3 regions of the Ruegeria sp. ABD4_443 genome follow, and region 1 is predicted to be linked to each of the others. Evidence: riboswitches for the same ligand, from Rfam matches in the RefSeq annotation. Region 1 holds a riboswitch; each other region holds the start of a gene.
The links. Region 1 has a riboswitch for cobalamin ahead of ACXAG8_RS10825 (hypothetical protein). Riboswitches for the same ligand answer to the same signal wherever they lie in the genome.
Positions count from the first base shown of each region.

Region 1 (6,251 bases):
GCAGCCGAAATGCCTCTGCCGTCGAAAGGCCGCATGGACGTCGCGGAATTTGCATATAGTATTCGAACTATTGAATTCTCTTGTAAGACATTATTCCAAAGCCCCGACGTTGAAGCCTGACACCCTGCCGCCGCCGAACAAGTCCGACAAGGACCGGGCGCATATCCGCATCCTCGCAACCTCGGACCTTCACATGAATGTGATGGGGTTCGATTATTATGCAGACCAAGCCGACGGCAGCATCGGCCTTACCCGCACGGCGACCCTGATCCGACAGGCACGGGCCGAAGCCGAGCGGAACGGGGGCACGGTCTTGCTGTTCGATAACGGGGATGCGTTTCAGGGCACGCCGTTTGGCGATTGGGCGGCAACCAGTTCGCAGCGGTCCCATCCGCTGATGCAGGCCTTTTCAGAGCTGGGCTATGACGCGATTGGCCTGGGCAATCACGACTTTTCCTTTGGGCTTGCCAGCCTGGACCGCATCCTGACCCAGTCACCATGCCCCGTCCTGTCCAGCAATGCGCATATGGCCGACCCCCTGCCCGTCTGGTCGCCATCGGCCATTCTGACGCGGCAAGTGCGGATGGGCGGGCGATATGTTCCCATTCGGATCGGCGTCCTGTCCGTTCTTCCGCCCCAGACAGCCCTATGGGAAGCGCATCGGCTGAAAGGGCAAGTCAGCGTCACCGACGCGCTGCAACAGGCGCAAGAAGTCTCGGCAGATTTGCGACGCCGGGGATGCGATCTGGTCGTGGCCCTTGCGCATTCCGGCCTGGGGCAGGCCGAGGCGGCACCCGGTCTGGAAAACGCCGCCGTTCCGATCGCCGCATTGCCCGATATCGACGCGTTGGTCGCCGGTCATACCCACCTGACCCTGCCGGGCCCCGGCCATGCGGATCTGGATTTTGTGGACAGCGTCACCGGACATATCCACGGCACGCCTGCGGTCATGCCGGGATCGGCGGGATCTCACCTTGGTGTCATTGACCTGGCGCTGACCCTGGATGCGGGCAACGGCTGGCGCGTGGTCACGTCGCGCGCTGACCTGCGCGCCGTGGCGGGCGGGCCGGGCCTAGCCGACGCGCCCGCCGTGCCCGAGGACACCAAACTGGTCAAACTCTTTGCCCACGGGCATGAACAGACCCGGCTTCGTGCTGCCCGCCCCGTGGGCACGGTCGCGCAACCGATGCACAGCTATTTCAGTTTTTGCGTCCCCGACAAAGGTCTTGCCACTGTCGCGGCGGCGCAAGCGGCGGCGTTGCGGCCTTATCTGGCCGGAACGCCTGCGGCCGATCTTCCGGTTCTGTCAGCGACCGCCCCGTCCAAATTCGGAGGCCGCGCCGGGCCGCGCCATTATACCGATATTGCCGCGGGTACGCTTTCGATGCGCCATGTCGCGGACCTGAACATTTTCCCGAATGAATTGCGCGCCGTGATCGTTTCCGGTGACGATCTGCGCGACTGGCTGGAAATGTCCGCCGGGATATTCAATCGCCTGCCCAACGGCTTTGCCCCCGCGTTGATCGACCCGAAACGGGCAGGGCATAATTTCGATGTGATCTTCGGGCTGACCTACCGGATCGACCCGTCCTGCCCTGCGCGTTTTGATGACCGGGGCGTGCTGGGGAACCCGGACGCCTTTCGTATTTCCGAAATGCGGTTTGACGGGCGCCCCGTAGCGCCCGAACAACGGTTTGTCGTTGCGCTCAACAACTACAGGGCCAATGGCGGCGGGCATTTTCCGTTCGCCACCAAGGCCCGGCAGATCGAGCTGCCGCAGGCGCCGATACAGGATATCCTTCGCGACTATCTTTCGGGCGCGCGGCCCGGCGACCCGCTGGAAATGGCCGCCGATCCGTTCCGGTTGAAACCCCGATCCGCAAGGCAGGCCATTTTGAAGACCGGACCGGGCGCGGCCAAGTACCTGGACGAACTCGGGCACTTTTCGCCGCGTGTGCTTGACCGGGATGCCGACGGGTTCATGAAACTGCACCTGTCCTTGTGACGGGTTGTCATTTCGCCCCGGCGGCCCTATATCCACGCCTGAGAGGTTGGCGCGGGCGAGCGCCTCGCCAACCTGGTCAGGTCCGGAAGGAAGCAGCCACAACGAGTCCCGCTTGGGTCGATGTCCAGCCTCTCACTTGCCACTTACCTGGCGCCCTCTGCCGGCCCTTTCCCCAGAAAAACAAGTAACGCGGCCCGCGCATGTGGTTCGTGATCCTGTTCGGCAAGCTGGCCAAAGCCGGGTTCGTGCGGGACAGGCGGCGCGTGGTGCCCCCCTTGCCCCTTGCGGTCGACTTGACCGGCTTAGCGTCAAGCGGATGCGATTCGTCAGGCGATCAGGCGATCAGGCGATCAGGCGATCAGGCGGGGCCAAACAGCCGCGTTTCGGCGTGCAAATGCGCCGATATGGCCAATCTCGGGCAGGCCGTGATCTTGCGGCGCAACAAGGTGACGCTGCGCGTTCGGCCCGTAAAGCGCGGCCAGGCGCCATACCGCCTGGGGCGGGACCATCTGGTCGTCGGCAAAGGCAAACAGATCAATCCGACCGCCCACGCCCGCAGGGTTGAGCGCAGGCAGATCGGCACCAACATCCGCAAGATAACTGCACGGCGACGTGCACCATTTCCGCCACTGCCAATAGACAGGGGCCGGCAGGTCTGCCCCAAAGCCCAGCGCCTTGCCCGGCAAATACCCCATGACGCGGGCCGCCAGGGGTGCGTGCCCGAACCAGAACAACGCCGCCATGGCCCGATAGGGCCAGGGATGATCGGCAAGCGACACCATCCCGGCACTGACACAGATCATCCGGTCAACCCGGTCAATATCAGGCTGGACCGGGCCCAGCATACCGCCGACAGAATGACCGATCACCCACAGTTTCGCCCGCGGATAACGCCGCCGCATCTCGGACCGCGCCGCGGGCATGTCCTGCACCGCCCAATCCGCCATGGTGACCTTTGACCCGCGCAACGGCCCCCGCAGCGAGGTTTCGAAATCGCGATAGTCATAGGTCAGGCAGGCGATCCCGTGCTCGGCGGCCAACCAGCTTGCGAAATGTTGGTAATACGCGCGCGGTACCCCTGTTGCACTGTTCAGAACCACAACCGTCTCCGGCGCGGATTGCGGCACGTAAATGCGGGCCGACAATTCAACATCGCCCGCAGGGAACCGGAAATCTTCGGTTGCAACAGCTTGTGAAAAGTCCAGCATCCTGAGCCGCCTCCAGCTTCTGAACTGTGTGGTTCACTTTTCACTCGGCCCCATGCGACCCGTTCCTGTCAAGCGGGTTCCTGCATGACCAAACGTCCGGTTACCCGGCCACCGGACCGGCATTGGCGCGCCATCATGGAAGGGCAGGTCTCAATCATCTTGACTTGCCCCGTCATCAGTCGATAGCCGTTGCATGATGGTTTCCGCGCCCATACCGGGCCGGGATGAAAAGGGAACACGGTGCGGTCAACACCGGAAAGCCGGAAACGACCAAAGCCGCGACTGCCCCCGCAACTGTAAGCGGTGAGCACTGCCGAAATCACCACTGGCCAACAGGCCGGGAAGGTCGGCAAAGCAACGACCCGCAAGTCAGGAGACCTGCCATCAAACGCGAAACTGAAACTCGGGCGGGGTGTCCGGGCAGGGTCTGACCGCAACGTTCGGGTCTTCCTGTGCCAGACACGTCGCCCCCTGCGCGGAGGGCGCTCGATGAACTGGTCAACACAATCCCATATTTTCACCGCGACCGTGTGCCAGCACACCGGGGCCCCCTGCCCCGCACTGGCCCGGCTGGCGCGGGCCGTGGCACGCGCGCTGGAAACGGCAGCCCCCGTCACACAGGCGGATTTCGAAATCGAAGGCAGCAGCGAACTGACCCATTGTGCCGACGGGTGCATGGCGGCGTTCAGGGCCACCCACCAGATGATCCGCATATTCTGCGGCACCCAAGCCGGTGCAAGCTGCGAAAGAATGGACCGGTATGCGGACATGATGTTCAGCGGTCACGACGGGCCCTTGCCGTCAGGCACATTGGCGCACCCACCCTGCGCCATGCTTCAGGCGCAACCCCGCAGCACCCAGCAGCCCGTGGAAATTGCGGCGGCCCCACCGCCCTGACCTAGAAAGCCAGGCGCGCGCCTGCGGGCGCCAAGGCCCAGTTCATCTGTTCCTCGGTCTCGACGGCGCAGATTCGCACCTTGCGCAGGCGCTTTAGCGCGGCCTCTGAGGGTTCACCGCATTCGACCATCAGTCGCAGCACAACCATTCCTGACCGTCCGCACCCGCCGCGGCAATGCACCAGCACGCGCCCACCGCCCGACAAGGCGTGCCGCGCCGCGGCGCTGACCTCGGGCCATGATTCTTGAATGGACGGACCCGGTGCGCCGAAATCATCAACCGGCAGATGCGCCCAGCGGCTGGCGCGGCTCTGAATGTCGCTGCCGAAATTCTGTGCGCCATCCTGAAGCATTTCAACCTCGGTGGTCGTCGAGATCACCAACCCCGGTTTCCAAGCCGAAATCAGGTCCAGATCGCCTGGGTAATCACCGCTACGGCCCGGCATAGAGGTCAACGCAAGCGTACCGCCCCCGACCTGCAGCGCATAGATCACCAGTTGTGACATCAGGCCCACCCCCTTCAAACTCGTTACTGTCAAAATCAACCTTTGAAACCTGTTCTGACATTTTTACGCGGATCGGGGCGGTTTCCAAAATGAAAAACGTCGCCCTGTGCAGTGGACGCCAGAGACTGGCGCCTCTACGCTGTCTCGACAGGACGAATCCGCCAGAGCAGACATGACCGACACGCCAACCACCGCCTATCAGGTTCTTGCCCGTAAATACCGCCCCGAAACCTTTGCCGATCTCGTCGGCCAGGATGCCATGGTGCGCACCCTGAAAAACGCGTTCGAGGCGGACCGGATTGCACAGGCCTTCATCATGACCGGCATCCGGGGCACCGGCAAAACAACCACCGCGCGGATCATCGCCAAGGGGATGAACTGTATCGGCCCCGACGGCACCGGCGGCCCCACGACCGAACCCTGCGGGCAATGCGAACATTGCCTGGCCATCATGGAAGGCCGTCATGTCGACGTGATGGAGATGGACGCCGCCAGCCGCACCGGTGTGAACGACATCCGCGAGATCATCGACAGCGTCCGCTATCGCGCCGCCAGCGCGCGCTACAAGATCTACATCATCGACGAGGTTCACATGCTGTCGACCAGCGCATTCAACGCGCTGCTCAAGACGCTGGAAGAACCGCCCGAGCATGTAAAGTTCATCTTCGCCACCACCGAAATCCGCAAGGTTCCCGTCACGGTCCTGTCGCGGTGCCAAAGGTTCGACCTGCGCAGGATCGAGCCGGAAGACATGATCGCCCTGCTCAACAAGATAGCCCAGGCCGAGGGCGCGCAGATCGCACAGGACGCGCTGGCGCTGATCACCCGCGCCGCCGAAGGGTCGGCCCGCGATGCGACCTCGCTGCTGGATCAGGCGATTTCCCATGGTGCGGGCGAAACCACCGCCGGGCAGGTCCGCGCGATGCTGGGCTTGGCCGACCGGGGGCGGGTGCTGGACCTGACAGACATGATCCTGCGCGGGGATGCAGCCGGCGCACTGGCCGAGCTTGGCGGGCAATATGCCGAAGGCGCCGACCCGCTTGCCATATTGCGCGACCTGGCTGAAATCACGCATTGGGTCTCGGTTGTCAAGATCACCCCCGATGCAGCCGCTGACCCGACGGTTTCCCCCGACGAACGCGCGCGCGGGCTGCAAATGGCCGAAGCCTTGCCGATGCGGGTGCTGACCCGCATGTGGCAAATGCTGCTCAAGACGCTCGAAGAAGTCTCGGTCGCGCCCAACACGATGATGGCGGCGGAAATGGCCATCATCCGCCTGACCCATGTGGCCGACCTGCCCAGCCCCGAAGACCTGATCCGACGCCTGCAATCGGCACCGCCCCCACCGCCGCCGGGCGGCAATGGCTCCGGCGTTTCCGCCAGTGCCGGACCGGGCGCGGCTCAGGCCCCGCAACCTGCTTCTGGTGCCTACATGTCGGCGCCTCGCGGCACCGGCGGCGCAGCCCCGACAACCGCCCTGGCGCAAGATCTCGACGCCGCGTTGGCACGCTATCCGACATTTGACCACGTGATCGAACTGATCCGGTCCAACCGCGATGTCAAACTGCTGGTCGAGGCTGAAAACGGCATCCGCCTTGTGTCCTACCAACCCGGCCGCATCGAATTCACCCCCACG
Region 1 is NZ_JBSWYA010000004.1:366,310-372,560, reverse strand. It holds gene ACXAG8_RS10840 (bifunctional 2',3'-cyclic-nucleotide 2'-phosphodiesterase/3'-nucleotidase) at 110-2,005, shown strand; RNA gene ffs (signal recognition particle sRNA small type) at 2,045-2,143, shown strand; gene ACXAG8_RS10830 (alpha/beta hydrolase family protein) at 2,356-3,213, opposite strand; cobalamin riboswitch at 3,394-3,613, shown strand; gene ACXAG8_RS10825 (hypothetical protein) at 3,703-4,110, shown strand; gene ACXAG8_RS10820 (protein-tyrosine phosphatase family protein) at 4,112-4,615, opposite strand; gene ACXAG8_RS10815 (DNA polymerase III subunit gamma/tau) at 4,788-6,251, shown strand, end outside.

Region 2 (6,251 bases), on a different contig from region 1:
CACGAAATTCTCTCGTTTCACGGTCAGCATCGCGTCGATAATGGGGAACTTGGTCACATCGGATGGCCGTATCTGCGTGTCGACCATGGTGCGGCGTCGGGCTGCGAAATCTGTCATGTGATCGCTCATTCTTTTTCCCAGGTTGAAGGGCTTTTGCCACATCCGCCCCGCACCGGCAACGGTCCGGAACGCGAATTCTTGCCCTGCGACAATAGAGGACCGGAAAACCGCCCCCAAGGAAAGCCCCCACCGCCCGGCAAATTTCCCCGCAACCCACTGGACGTCCGCCCCCAAAGCTGCTAGAACCGCTTCCACACCACGGCAAGTAATTGATTTTACTGCAAAAGGCGAGTTGGCGGAGTGGTGACGCAGCGGATTGCAAATCCGTGTACACCGGTTCGATTCCGGTACTCGCCTCCAATCTTTAAGAAGCGTTTGCGTAATCTGCCCTCTCCGCTCCTGCGGGTTAGAAGCGTATTTCGGAAATTTGCGTTTCCAAATCGGGGCCTTCCTTTAGTGTTTTTTGCCCTGGGCAACGCGCTTCTTGGGTTTTCATTGTCAGGCAGAGACTTGGGTTTTTTCGTTTGCAGCGTCAGTTGCTGTTGCGTTGGCGCGCTGGGAAAGCCCGGGCGTCGTCGGGGCACCCTGCGCGGGTCACGGCCGCGCGCAGGAACAGAACACCGAGTCGACGCGGCCTCAGGCCCCGGCACCTTGCGGGATGACCTCATATCCCGGCTCTTCGGGTTCGTCGTCCTGCATTTCCGCCGGAAATCCGGGCGCGCGGATATCCAGGCCGGTCGCTTGTTCCAGCCGTTTGATGATGTTGGGCGACAATTCCCGCGCGCCGAACCGGGCTATTCCGTCTTCGAATATCTTGATCATGACGGGGTTGATCTCCAGCGGAACGCCGGCGCGGTCTGCGACCTCCTGGAACAGGCCGATATCCTTTTTCACAAGGTCCATGGTAAACGAGATATCGCGAGAGCCGTTCAGGATGACCTGGCTTTCCGTCTCGTGGACAAAGGAGGTTCCCGATGAAATCTTGATGGCCTCATAGGTCGTGTTCAGATCCATACCGGCTGCCTTGGCGGTCACCAACGCCTCGGCGCAGGTGATCAGGTTGGCCGTAGCCAGGTAATTCGTCATCACCTTGAGAACCGAGGCCGTACCTAGATCACCAGTATGCAGAACCCGGCGGCCCATCGTGGTCAGGAACGGCAGGATACGCTCGAACGTCTCGCGGTCGCACCCTGCAAAGATCGAGATATTCCCCGTGGCCGCGCGATGGCACCCACCCGAAACCGGGCAATCCACAGCAGCGCCGCCACGCGCGATGACCAAAGCGCCCAGGCGTTTGACCTCGGCCTCATCGGTGGTGGACATTTCCATCCAGATTTTGCCGGGGACAACCTCGGCCAGCATGTCCTGCATGACCGCATCCGAGGCCGCGGGTGACGGCAGGCAGGTGATCACGGCATCGCAATCGCGCATCATTTGCGCCGGGCTTTCTGCGGCCCTGGCGCCCTGGCCAACGAATGCCGCAACCAGATCCGGGTTCAGGTCGTGAACCGTCAGGTCGATCCCGTTTCGCAGCAATGAGCCCGACAATTTGCCGCCGACATTTCCCAGACCGATAAATCCGACTTTCATTGCACCCCCTCGCGCATCGCTCTGCCTTTAGTGCTGATGGCGCAAGTATTGACCTTGGACAGCGGCAAGTGAAATGAATAAAAAAGCAAGTTACCAGCAAAATTTTTTGGTGATATATGGAGCGCCTCCCCAATCCGATCTGGCTGCGCAGTTTTGAGGCCGCCGCAAGGCTGCTCAATTTCACCACGGCAGCGCAGGAGCTTGGCCTGACGCAGACCGCGGTCTCTTTGCATATCCGGTCGTTGGAGGCCGATCTGGGGCAACCGCTGTTTACCCGGCGGGCGCGGCGGCTGGCCTTGACCGAACTGGGCCAGTCCTATGCCCTGACCGTCAGGCGCGCCCTGGCCGAGATCGCGCTGTCGACCGATTCCCTGTTTGGACCCGCGTCGCGCCAGACGCTGACAATCCGGGCGGCGATTTCGACAATGACATATTGGATCGCGGCCGAGATTTCGGATTTCTCGGACAGGTATCCGGAAATACCTGTGCGGCTGGTGTCGCATATCTGGAATGATGCGGTAGCTGCGGGCAATGTCGACATCGACATTCGCCTGGGTCATGGCGATTGGCCAGCCGTCATGTCCGACCGGTTGTGCAATGAAACCCTTGTACCCGTTTGCCGGTCGGACGCACCGCCCATGGCACTGGATCGCCTGCCGGACAGCCCGTTGATCCACATTCTGGGCTACGAAGACAACTGGGCCCGGTATTTCGAGGCGCATGACCTGCATGCGCCTGAAAGGCCCGCGCGCCATTCCGCTGACACGACGGTGACGGCGGTACAACTTGTGTTGGCGGGGATGGGCCATGCCACAATACTTGAACGCTTTGCCCGCAACATCATCGCGCAGGGCCTCCCGCTCAGGATCGCGGGGCCGCCGATTCCCTTTGCGCAATCCCATTACCTGGTTCAGCCCGAGGGCACCGCGCAGGAATCGTCATCTGCACGCCTGTTCCGGGCGTGGCTGCGCGAAAGGCTGGAGCGGGATGCCGCGGAATGAATCCGGCGCGTCGCATTTCAGGCAGGGACGCGGCATCATGGCCGCGAATGCTTGACAAATCCCCTGCCGGTGCCGCATGTCCGATCCGTTGGTGTCTGTGCAAACAGATGAAAAGGGAATGCACCAGCGGGTAAACCGCCAAGTGCAGCCGCCCCCGCGACCGTGACCGGAGAGGGTGCCCAATGCCACTGGCCCAAAAGGCCGGGAAGGCGGGACACCTGCCAGGGCAAGGCCCTGACATCCGCAAGCCGGGAGACCTGCCAGCGCCCGAAGATGTAACCGGACGGGGTGTTCCGGTGTCGGGTCCATGTGCAGACGCGTGGCCCGCATGAAACCCCGTCCCCCACGAAGAGGATTTGGGGGGATGAGAGACGTGACCGAACCCGCTCCGGTCGAATTGCTGGTTTGCACCACCTGCCGTCGCGGACTGCCCGTCGAAGATGACGCGCAGCGCCCCGGCGCCCTGCTGCACAAGGCATTGGAACAGGCCGATCTTCCCGACGGGATCGCATTGAAGGCGGTCGAGTGCCTGTCGAACTGTGACGAAGGCTGTTCCATCGTTTTACGCGGCGGACCCGCGCGCTGGACCTTTGTCTACGAACACCTCAATGAAGCCGACCATGTGGACGTGATTGTCGACGGCGCCACCAAATACCTTGAGACCGAGGATGGTCTGGTCAAATGGCGCGAGCGCCCCGAACACTTCCGCAAAAACTGTGCGGCCCGCATTCCCCCGATTGGAGCCCTGAAATGAGCAATCTTGAGAAACTCCCCGTCACCGTGATCACCGGCTTTCTGGGCTCGGGCAAAACCACGCTGGTCAGGCACCTGATGCAGAACCCGCAGGGCAAGCGTCTGGCCGTGGTGGTCAACGAATTCGGCGATGTCGGCGTCGATGGCGATATCCTGAAATCCTGCGCGATCCCGGATTGCCCCGCGGAAAACATCATGGAACTGGCGAACGGCTGCATCTGTTGCACCGTGGCCGATGACTTCATCCCGACCATCGAGGCGCTGATGGCGTTGGAGCCGCGCCCCGACCACATCCTGATCGAAACCTCCGGCCTCGCCCTGCCCAAGCCGCTGCTCAAGGCGTTCGACTGGCCCGATATCCGGTCCAAGATCACCGTTGATGGCGTCATCGCGCTGGCCGATGCCGAAGCCGTTGCCGCCGGTCGTTTTGCTCCGAATGTCGCGGCGGTGGACGCCCAGCGTCTGGCTGATGACTCGATCGACCATGAAACGCCCCTGTCCGAGGTGTTTGAGGATCAGATTTCCTGCGCCGATATCATCCTGCTGACCAAGCCCGATCTGGCCGGTCCCGAAGGCGTCGCCAAAGCGAAAGAGATCATCGCCGCCGAGGCCCCGCGCCCCCTGCCCGTTGTCGAAGTGGCCGAAGGGGCCGTGGATGTGCGCGTTGTCTTGGGGCTGGAAGCGGCTGCCGAGGATGACATGGACGCGCGTCCCAGCCATCACGACGGTCACCATGATCACGAACATGACGATTTCGAAAGCATCATCGTTGAGTTGCCCGAACAAACCGACCCCGCCGATCTGGTTGCCAGCATCGAGCGTCTGGCGAATGAGCTGAACATCCTGCGCGTCAAGGGCTATGCTGCTGTTCAGGGCAAGCCCATGCGCCTGCTGGTTCAGGCCGTCGGCGCGCGCGTGCGTCACCAATACGACCGGCCGTGGGAGCCCGGCGAAGAGCGCCGCTCGCGGCTTGTTGTGATTGCCGAGCATGACGATATCAAAGAGGCCGCGATCCGCGATATACTTGTGGGTGTGACCGAGGCCGCCGAGTAAGCCATGCACGTCGTCTTCCGCGAAAGCCACGGGCTTGAGGAAACCGAGACCCCAACCGACCTGGGCCAAAGCCCGGCGGATCTGGTGGTGCTGTCTTTTTCCGACAGTGACCTTGGTGCTTTCGCGGTGGGCTGGCATCGTGGGGGCGGACCCGACGGGCAGATGCCCACGATGCGGTTGGCCAATCTGGCAGCGCTTAAACATCCCCTGTCCGTGGACACCTATGTGGAACAGACGCTTGAGGGGGCAAAAGGTATCCTGATCCGTCTGATCGGTGGCGTGCCCTACTGGTCCTATGGGCTGCAACAGGTTCTGGCGCTGGCGCAGGCCAGGGGGATCGCGCTGGCGGTCCTGCCCGCGGATGGGCGTGAGGATACGCGGCTGGATGAATATTCCACCCTGCCTGTCTCGACCCTGCGGCGCCTGGCGCATCTCTGCGACACCGGCGGCGAGGTTGCGGCGCAGGCGGCATTGGCGCAGATGGCGCTGGCGGCGGGGCTTTACGCCGGGCCGGTCATGGGCGCCAAGACGATCCCCGAATGCGGCGCATGGTGCCCGGATCGCGGCGTGATCCCGGTTGAAACAGCCTTTGCGGGCGACACAAAACGCATCATCGTCACCTTTTACCGCGCCTATCTGACATCGGCGGATACGGCACCGGTCGCGACCCTGATCCACAGGTTGCGGGATCGTGGGCTGGACGCGGTTGGATTGTTTGCGCCCTCGCTGAAAGCCCCGGCCGCCGCCGAATGGATGCGTGAACAGGTCGTGGCGCTGTCGCCGTCGGCAATCATCAACGCCACCTCTTTCTCGGGCAAAGGCGCGTCTGGCACCTCACCCCTGGACGCGGCGAACGTCCCGGTGTTCCAGATCGCGCTGGCCACATCCCGCCGCAAAGCCTGGGCCGAGGCGGAACGGGGCCTTTCGCCTGCCGATCTCGCCATGCATGTGGTCCTGCCCGAAGTCGACGGGCGGATCAACGCGGGCGTTGCCTCGTTCAAGGAACCGGGCAAGCGCGACCCGCATCTGGAATATTCCCGCTTTGCCCACCGCGCAGAACCCGAGCGGATAGACGCCATCATCGACCGCGTGACCGGCTGGCTGAACCTGAACGACAAACCCAAAGCGGATCAGGTGCCCGCGCTGGTGCTGTCGACCTATCCCGGCAAGGATTGGCAAATGGCGCATGCGGTGGGCCTTGATGCGCTGGCCTCGGCCGAGGCCATCCTGACGGATCTGCAGGGCGAAGGGTACGACACCGCACCCGCTGAACCCCTTGCTGAAACGCTGCCGGATGCGCGAATTTCATGGCAGCTTTGCGACTATCTGGCCGCCCTGTCGGACTTTCCCGAACAGTTGCGCGCAGATTTGAACGCTGTTTGGGGCGCGCCCGAGAACGACCCGGCCTTTGCAGCGGGCGCGTTCCAGTTCACCGCACTGCGCCGGGGCAACGCGCTGGTTGCCCTGCAACCCGAGCGCGGCACGCCCGCGCTGCGCGATGACGATTATCACGACCTGTCGCGCACCCCGCGCCACAGCTATGTCGCCTTTTATGTGTGGCTGCGCAAAGGGTTGGGCGCAGACGCCCTGATCCATATCGGCGCCCATGGCACGCTGGAATGGCTGCCGGGCAAGTCGGTCGCCCTGTCGGCGGAATGCTGGCCCGAGGCGCTGATCCGCGACCTGCCGCTGATCTATCCCTTCATCGTCAACGACCCCGGCGAGGCCGCGCAGGCCAAGCGCCGGATCGGGGCCGTCACGCTGGGCCATATCCCGCCCCCGATGAAGGAAAGC
Region 2 is NZ_JBSWYA010000001.1:738,272-744,522, forward strand. It holds gene ACXAG8_RS03710 (protein-L-isoaspartate O-methyltransferase family protein) at 1-117, opposite strand, end outside; tRNA gene ACXAG8_RS03715 (tRNA-Cys) at 347-420, shown strand; gene ACXAG8_RS03720 (NAD(P)-dependent oxidoreductase) at 697-1,650, opposite strand; gene ACXAG8_RS03725 (LysR substrate-binding domain-containing protein) at 1,767-2,651, shown strand; cobalamin riboswitch at 2,724-2,930, shown strand; gene ACXAG8_RS03730 (DUF1636 family protein) at 3,016-3,405, shown strand; gene cobW (cobalamin biosynthesis protein CobW) at 3,402-4,457, shown strand; gene cobN (cobaltochelatase subunit CobN) at 4,461-6,251, shown strand, end outside.
Region 2: it holds a riboswitch for cobalamin, as region 1 does, so the genes downstream of both, ACXAG8_RS03730 (DUF1636 family protein) here and ACXAG8_RS10825 (hypothetical protein) in region 1, are expected to answer to the same signal.

Region 3 (6,251 bases), on a different contig from region 1:
ACCGTGGCATGACCAGTCGCAGGGTGGTCGAGCACAGCATTAATAGCAGCTTCTTGATCGACCCATGGGTAGACGTCCTTGACGTCTAGTCGCGCTGCAAGCCCTTTATAGAGATTATAGACTGGGCGCGCCTCGCCCGCAGGAGGCAGAACCCGGTCAGACAGATGAACATGGGAGTTTGTGGATTTCGCGCCGATCTCTTCTAGCCATATCGTCCCGGGTAAGACGATATCGGCCAATTCTCGGATCGTTTGATTGGGGAAGATGTCGTAAGCAACGACCAAGTCGGCCTTAGCAAGGGCAGCTCGGGTGCGTGCAGTGTCCGCAAAACAAGACAGCACGTTTGAGCCAATTGTGACGAAGACCTTGACCGCACCACTTTCCAGCGCCTCCACAATAGCTTCCATCTGGTTGGGAATGTAACTGCCGGGTGGCCTCCGTTCAGCCGCAGAGACATCATTGAAGCCGACGCCGTGGCTGCGCCCTCCGTGGCGCGGGCCTATGCCGCCGCCTTTGACCCCGAAGTTGCCCGTGAGCGCGGGCAGGCAGGATATGGCGCGCGCCGCCTGCCAAGTATTTCTACCTTTGTGGAGCGAAGATCCTCCGATGACGATCATCGCTGGTTTGGTGGCCGCGTATTGGCGTGCGAGCTGAACGATCTGCTGCGCCGACACGCCCGTGATGGCGGCGGCCCAATTGGGTGTCATGGAGGCCACATGAGCGCTCAACGCGTCCAGCCCGATCGTATTTGCGGCAGTAAAGTCGGTATCGTGAGACCCATCGGCTAAGATCACGTTCATCATTGCAAGTGCGAGTGCCGCGTCGGTTCCGGGCTTCACGAGGATGACGTCATCGGCCAATGCAGATGCCTCGGTGCGACGCACATCAATCACGACGATCCGTGCTCCGCGCCGTTTTGCGATTTCAACGTGCCGCAGTGTATTGGCCTGGCTCACAGTGTTAGCCGCCCAGAGGATCACAAGCTCAGAGTTTGCGCCAAGGTCCTCTTTGGTCGAGGTCTCAAGAGCACCGGTGATCCCAACACCAAAGCCACCCAAACCCCAGCAGATCATTGCAGGGTTCCAATACTGGCAGCCGTATAAGTTGGCGAACCGATCCATCTGCGCGCGCTTGAGGCCAAATGCGTAGTCATTGCCCCAGTTGCCGTGTGCTTGCCAGAACCCGACCCGCTCACGTCCCACGTCCTGCATCTTTGCGGCTATGTAATCCATGGCGGCATCCCAGCTCACATCTTGCCAGGTCTCACTTCCGCGCGAACGGCGCATCTGCGGTGTCAGCAGGCGCTTGTCGTTCCCCACGATCTCGTGGGCAGCCTTTCCCCGCATGCAGAGGAAGCCTGCGCTGTCGGGATTCGTCTCATCCCCTTCAATAAGAACCTGCCCGTCGTCGTGTTTAGTGACCTTCATCCCGCAGAGCGTCGGATGACAGTTCATTGGGCACATTGTTGTGAAGGTTTCCAACTGGGGGTCATGCCTGTCGTTTTTTGCAATCACTTAACCTTAACTGAGGCAAGCGAGTCTGAGAAGGCTGTTAGCTCCTGAAGCCAACGTCAGCTTTACCGTCTCATCAAAGTATTACTACATTCGTTCGCGCCCAAAGCGGACCCCGTAAGTTCAAGGTTGAAAGGTCGCTTCGTCCCGCGGTGCGGACCTTCTGGGTGGCAGAAACCGAGCAAGCGCGGCGAATGTCGGCAAAGCGGGCTGCAGCCGCAGCATCTAAATGGCCCGCCAAAGGTCGGCTCTGGGCCGTCCCTGGTGTGGGCGCGCAACCTGTCAGGCAAGCATGCTGCGACCGATCTAATGGCGGCAGCGAGCCCAACCTGCCAATTTGATATTCGTGCTGCGCGTGCTCGCGGCGAAAATTTCTCTGCAGCTGCATTAGTTGCAGAACCGCAGCGCGGCCAGAAATCCGGTCGTTTAGATTTTGCGCAGCGCAGTTGGGCTTGCCAACTTACAGGTCGCCTGAAAATTATGGGGTTGACCGAAATAGTTTCATAGCCCAGTAATCAGTTCGTCGGTTTTCTTACGAAATTAATAGGGAATTCGCGGCGTACTTTGTGCGTTAAACGAAACTGCCCCCGCAACTGTAGATGGCGAGCCACATTTCAATATCCACTGAGCCTACGTGCTTGGGAAGGCGAAATAAAGCAAAGATCCATCAGTCAGGAGACCTGCCGACGAAGACACTTTAACCGGACGGGGATGTTCGGGGTGGATCGTGGCATTATGGTTTAGGTTGATCTTTTCAACTGCGCGTCCCTTCCCGGTGACCTCGCTCAACATTGGCGAAGGAGCCTAATAATGATGAAAACGCTTTATGTGCCAGGGGCGATGGCACTTGCACTGATAACGACAGCCGCAGCGGCGCAACAAACAAACTATCCGCTGACAATTTCTAACTGTGGCTATGACCAGACTTTTGACGCGGCTCCTGCCTCAACCGTCACCATCGGTCAGTCTACGACCGAACTTCTGTATATGCTTGGCCTTGGCGACAAAGTTGCCGGTACATCTGTTTGGTTCAACCCAGTTCTGCCTGAGTTTGAAAAACTGAACGCTGGTATCGAGCGTCTAGCAGACAATGATCCAAGCTTTGAAAGCGTTGTGAACAAAAAACCAGAGCTGGTGACCGTCATGTATGAATGGCACGTTGGCGCAGAAGGTATCGTTGCAACACGGGAAATGTTCCACGATGTTGGCATTCCAACCTACACCATGCCGACGGACTGTGAGAAAAAGGACAATCTGACAGGTGTTGACGGCACCCGGTCTGAGCTTTTTTCAACAGAGACCTTCTACAAATCGATTTCTCAGCTGTCTGAAATTTACGATGTTCAAGCCCGTGGTGCCGAACTGGTGGAAGAGCTGAAAGCCGCCGAAGCCGACGCAATTGCCAAAGCGGCTGCACTAGATCTGCCCGAAGGGACGTCAGGCCTGTTCTGGTTCTCTTCCGCCGATATGGAAGCAGATCCCTATGTTGCAGGTCAAAAAGGTGTACCTGCCTACATGATGGACAAACTGAGCGTTGAGAACGTCGTTCAATCTGATGAGGAATGGCCACTGGTTGGTTGGGAAACCATCGCCAAAGCAGATCCTTCTTTCATCGTCATCGCTGAAATGGATCGTCGCCGCTTCCCAGCGGATGATATCGAAATGAAGCGTAAGTTCCTGATGGAAGACCCAGTTGCCTCTGAAATGACCGCTGTGAAAGAAGGCCGCATCATCACCATCGATGCACACGCGATGAGCCCAACCGTTCGCGCGATCCTGACACTGGGTCAGGTTGCGGACGCTTTGGAAAGCTATGACCTGAAATGAGTGTGACCGACCGGATACCTGTCCGGTCGGCCTCTCGCAATATCTGGAAGTGGGCGGTGATCGCGCCGCCTCTTCTTTTTCTTGCTTTGGTGGCTGGCACGGCTTTAGGCGAAACCCACATCCCGATGGACGTTGTTCTCAAGGTGCTGGCCAATAAAATAATTGGTGCAGACTATGCAGTAGATCGCATCGATTCCGGAATTATCTGGAATTACAGGCTTTCACGTGCTGTTGTAGCCGCTTGCTGCGGTGCTGGTTTGGCCCTGTCTGGTGTCGTTTTGCAGGCTTTGTTGAGGAATGCACTGGCAGATCCTTATTTGTTGGGCATTTCTGCAGGCGCTTCGACTGGCGCAGTCACCGTCGCAATTCTTGGCATCGGAGGCGGCGCGATCTCGATGTCCGCTGGCGCATTTGCAGGTGCTATCTTTGCCTTTGCCTTTGTCGCAATGCTGGCCCAGGTCGCTGGCGGCGGCACAGGGTTAAGAGCCGCTGGCGTCATCATTTTGGCGGGGATCGCTGGGTCTCAGCTTTTTAACGCCTTAACCGCATTCATCATTGCCAAATCCGCCAGCGCGGAACAGGCCAGAGGTATCATGTTCTGGCTCATGGGAAACCTAAGCGGAGTTCGTTGGCCTGATACAGTTGTGGTTGTGCCCGCCGCCTTGTTTGGTTTGATAGCCTGTCTCTTTAATGTTAGGGCGCTGGATGCTTTCATCTTTGGCGCAGACAGCGCGGCATCCCTCGGTATCGCGGTTCGGCGCGTGCAACTTGGCCTGATCGGGATTGCTGCCCTTATGACCGCGGCAATGGTGTCGATCACCGGATCCATCGGCTTTGTCGGGCTTGTGATCCCGCATGCCATGCGGATGGTCGTTGGCACGCGCCATCGTGCTTTGATCCCAGCTTCGGCTTTGGCTGGCGCTATTTTCTTGATCTGCGCTGATGTGATTTCGCGCACAGTGATCCCAGGGCAAGTTCTGCCAATTGGTGTGGTCACAGCACTGGTTGGCGCGCCAGTATTTGCCCTGATCCTGATCGGGCGGAGGGCAGCAGTATGATCTTGCGATGCGAAGACCTCGGCTGGCGTATCAAACGGAAAGCGATCGTCTCAGGCGCAAACCTGACCGTGAATGAAGGCGAAATGCTGGGGCTGATCGGCCCCAACGGCTCGGGCAAATCAACCCTACTGCGAATGCTGGCCGGGGTCAGATTTCCTAGCATGGGTCGTGTCTTCTTAGGTGATGCCCCAATGGCGGGGTTGCGACAACGAGAGATCGCACAAAGGCTCGCACTGGTAGAGCAACACGCTGATACCGAAGAACGCATCACCGTGCGCGACGCAATTGAACTGGGTCGCACGCCTTTCCTGTCGGCGCTGCAGACTTGGGGCCACGACGACGAAGCAATCGTCGCGAATACGCTGGCAGCGGTCGATTTGCAGGGGTTTGAAGATCGGGTTTGGCATACCTTGTCCGGTGGCGAACGTCAGCGCGTTCAAATTGCCCGTGCTTTGGCCCAGCAGCCGAAGGTTTTGCTAATGGACGAACCGACAAATCATCTGGATATCAAACATCAACTGGCGATCTTGCACCTTGTCAGAGAGCTGCCCATCACAAAAGTCGTAGCACTGCATGATCTGAACCAAGCGATGATGTGTGATCGCATCTGTGTCATGCAGGCTGGAAAAATCGATGCTCTCGGCACGCCCGCTGAAATCCTTACTGAAGAACGTTTGATACAAACATTCGGCGTCTGCGGTCACTTTATGACCGACCCTTTCGACGGCTCGCCAGTTATTCGGTTCCACAGCGCCCATAAAGGAGAGTGATCCATGCGCTTTATGCTTTCGTTCCTGTTACTATTGATACCAAGTTTGGCATTGGCTGAAATGTATGAAGTTCAGATGCTGAACCGGAATGCCAATGGATCCATGATCTATGAACCGCCTTATTTGAATGTTCAGGTTGGAGACAGCGTAAAGTTCTTGGCGACACGCCCAGGCCATGATGCGGTCAGCATCGAAGGGATGGTACCAGAGGGGGCGACGCCGATCAAAGGCAAGCTGAACGAAGAAATCACTGTGACATTTGATGTCGACGGTCTCTACGGCATCAAATGCACTCCGCATTATGCAATGGGCATGGTGATGTTGATCGAAGTGGGTGAGCAAAAAGCCAAGTCAGAAGATCTACCACAGGATATTCCTGAACGCGCTTTGGTTCGTCTGCAAGACTATTTGGATCACACGAATTGAGCAACTATCGACTGCATGCACGTCTCGGCTCCGGCAGCTTCGTCATTGAAGCTGTCTTGGCGTTGCTGCAAATTCCCTATGAATTGGTTTCGATCGAAAGCACGCCCAGCACGCCCTTACCGGAGGAGTTTGTAAAAACAAACCCCTGGAAGCAAATCCCTGTTTTGGAACTTGAGACGGGCGAGACATTGACCGAGGTTGCAGCAATCCTGTTTTGGCTAGAAAGACACCATCCCGATGCCTTCCACAGATCCGACTTTAGTATTGCGGATATGGCTGCGTTTTATCGTTGGACCGTCTTTCTTGCTGTAAACATCTATGAAGGAACGCTTCGACGGTCCTATCCCCGCCGTTTCGTCAACATTCCACATGCAGACAATCCCGAAGTTATTCAGGCTATCCAAAGCGCTGGGTTTACCCGAAATCAGGAAGCCTTTCGCCTATTGGAACGGGAACTGCAAAATCAACAAGGCCTTTGCGGCGACTGCCTTTCTCCAACTGATGTATTCGCAGCGATGCTGTACGCATGGCACAATGAGCAGCCGGATTTACCACTTTGCGCTGAGCTGACTAGCAGAGTCGCAAATCACCCGGATATTGCGCCGATATGGACTCGGAACTTCGCTCATAGACTGGATCATAACTGGGTTAGGTACACC
Region 3 is NZ_JBSWYA010000006.1:101,317-107,567, forward strand. It holds gene ACXAG8_RS13040 (molybdopterin-containing oxidoreductase family protein) at 1-1,481, opposite strand, end outside; cobalamin riboswitch at 2,019-2,213, shown strand; gene ACXAG8_RS13045 (ABC transporter substrate-binding protein) at 2,322-3,338, shown strand; gene ACXAG8_RS13050 (FecCD family ABC transporter permease) at 3,335-4,396, shown strand; gene ACXAG8_RS13055 (ABC transporter ATP-binding protein) at 4,393-5,166, shown strand; gene ACXAG8_RS13060 (pseudoazurin) at 5,170-5,592, shown strand; gene ACXAG8_RS13065 (glutathione S-transferase family protein) at 5,589-6,251, shown strand, end outside.
Region 3: it holds a riboswitch for cobalamin, as region 1 does, so the genes downstream of both, ACXAG8_RS13045 (ABC transporter substrate-binding protein) here and ACXAG8_RS10825 (hypothetical protein) in region 1, are expected to answer to the same signal.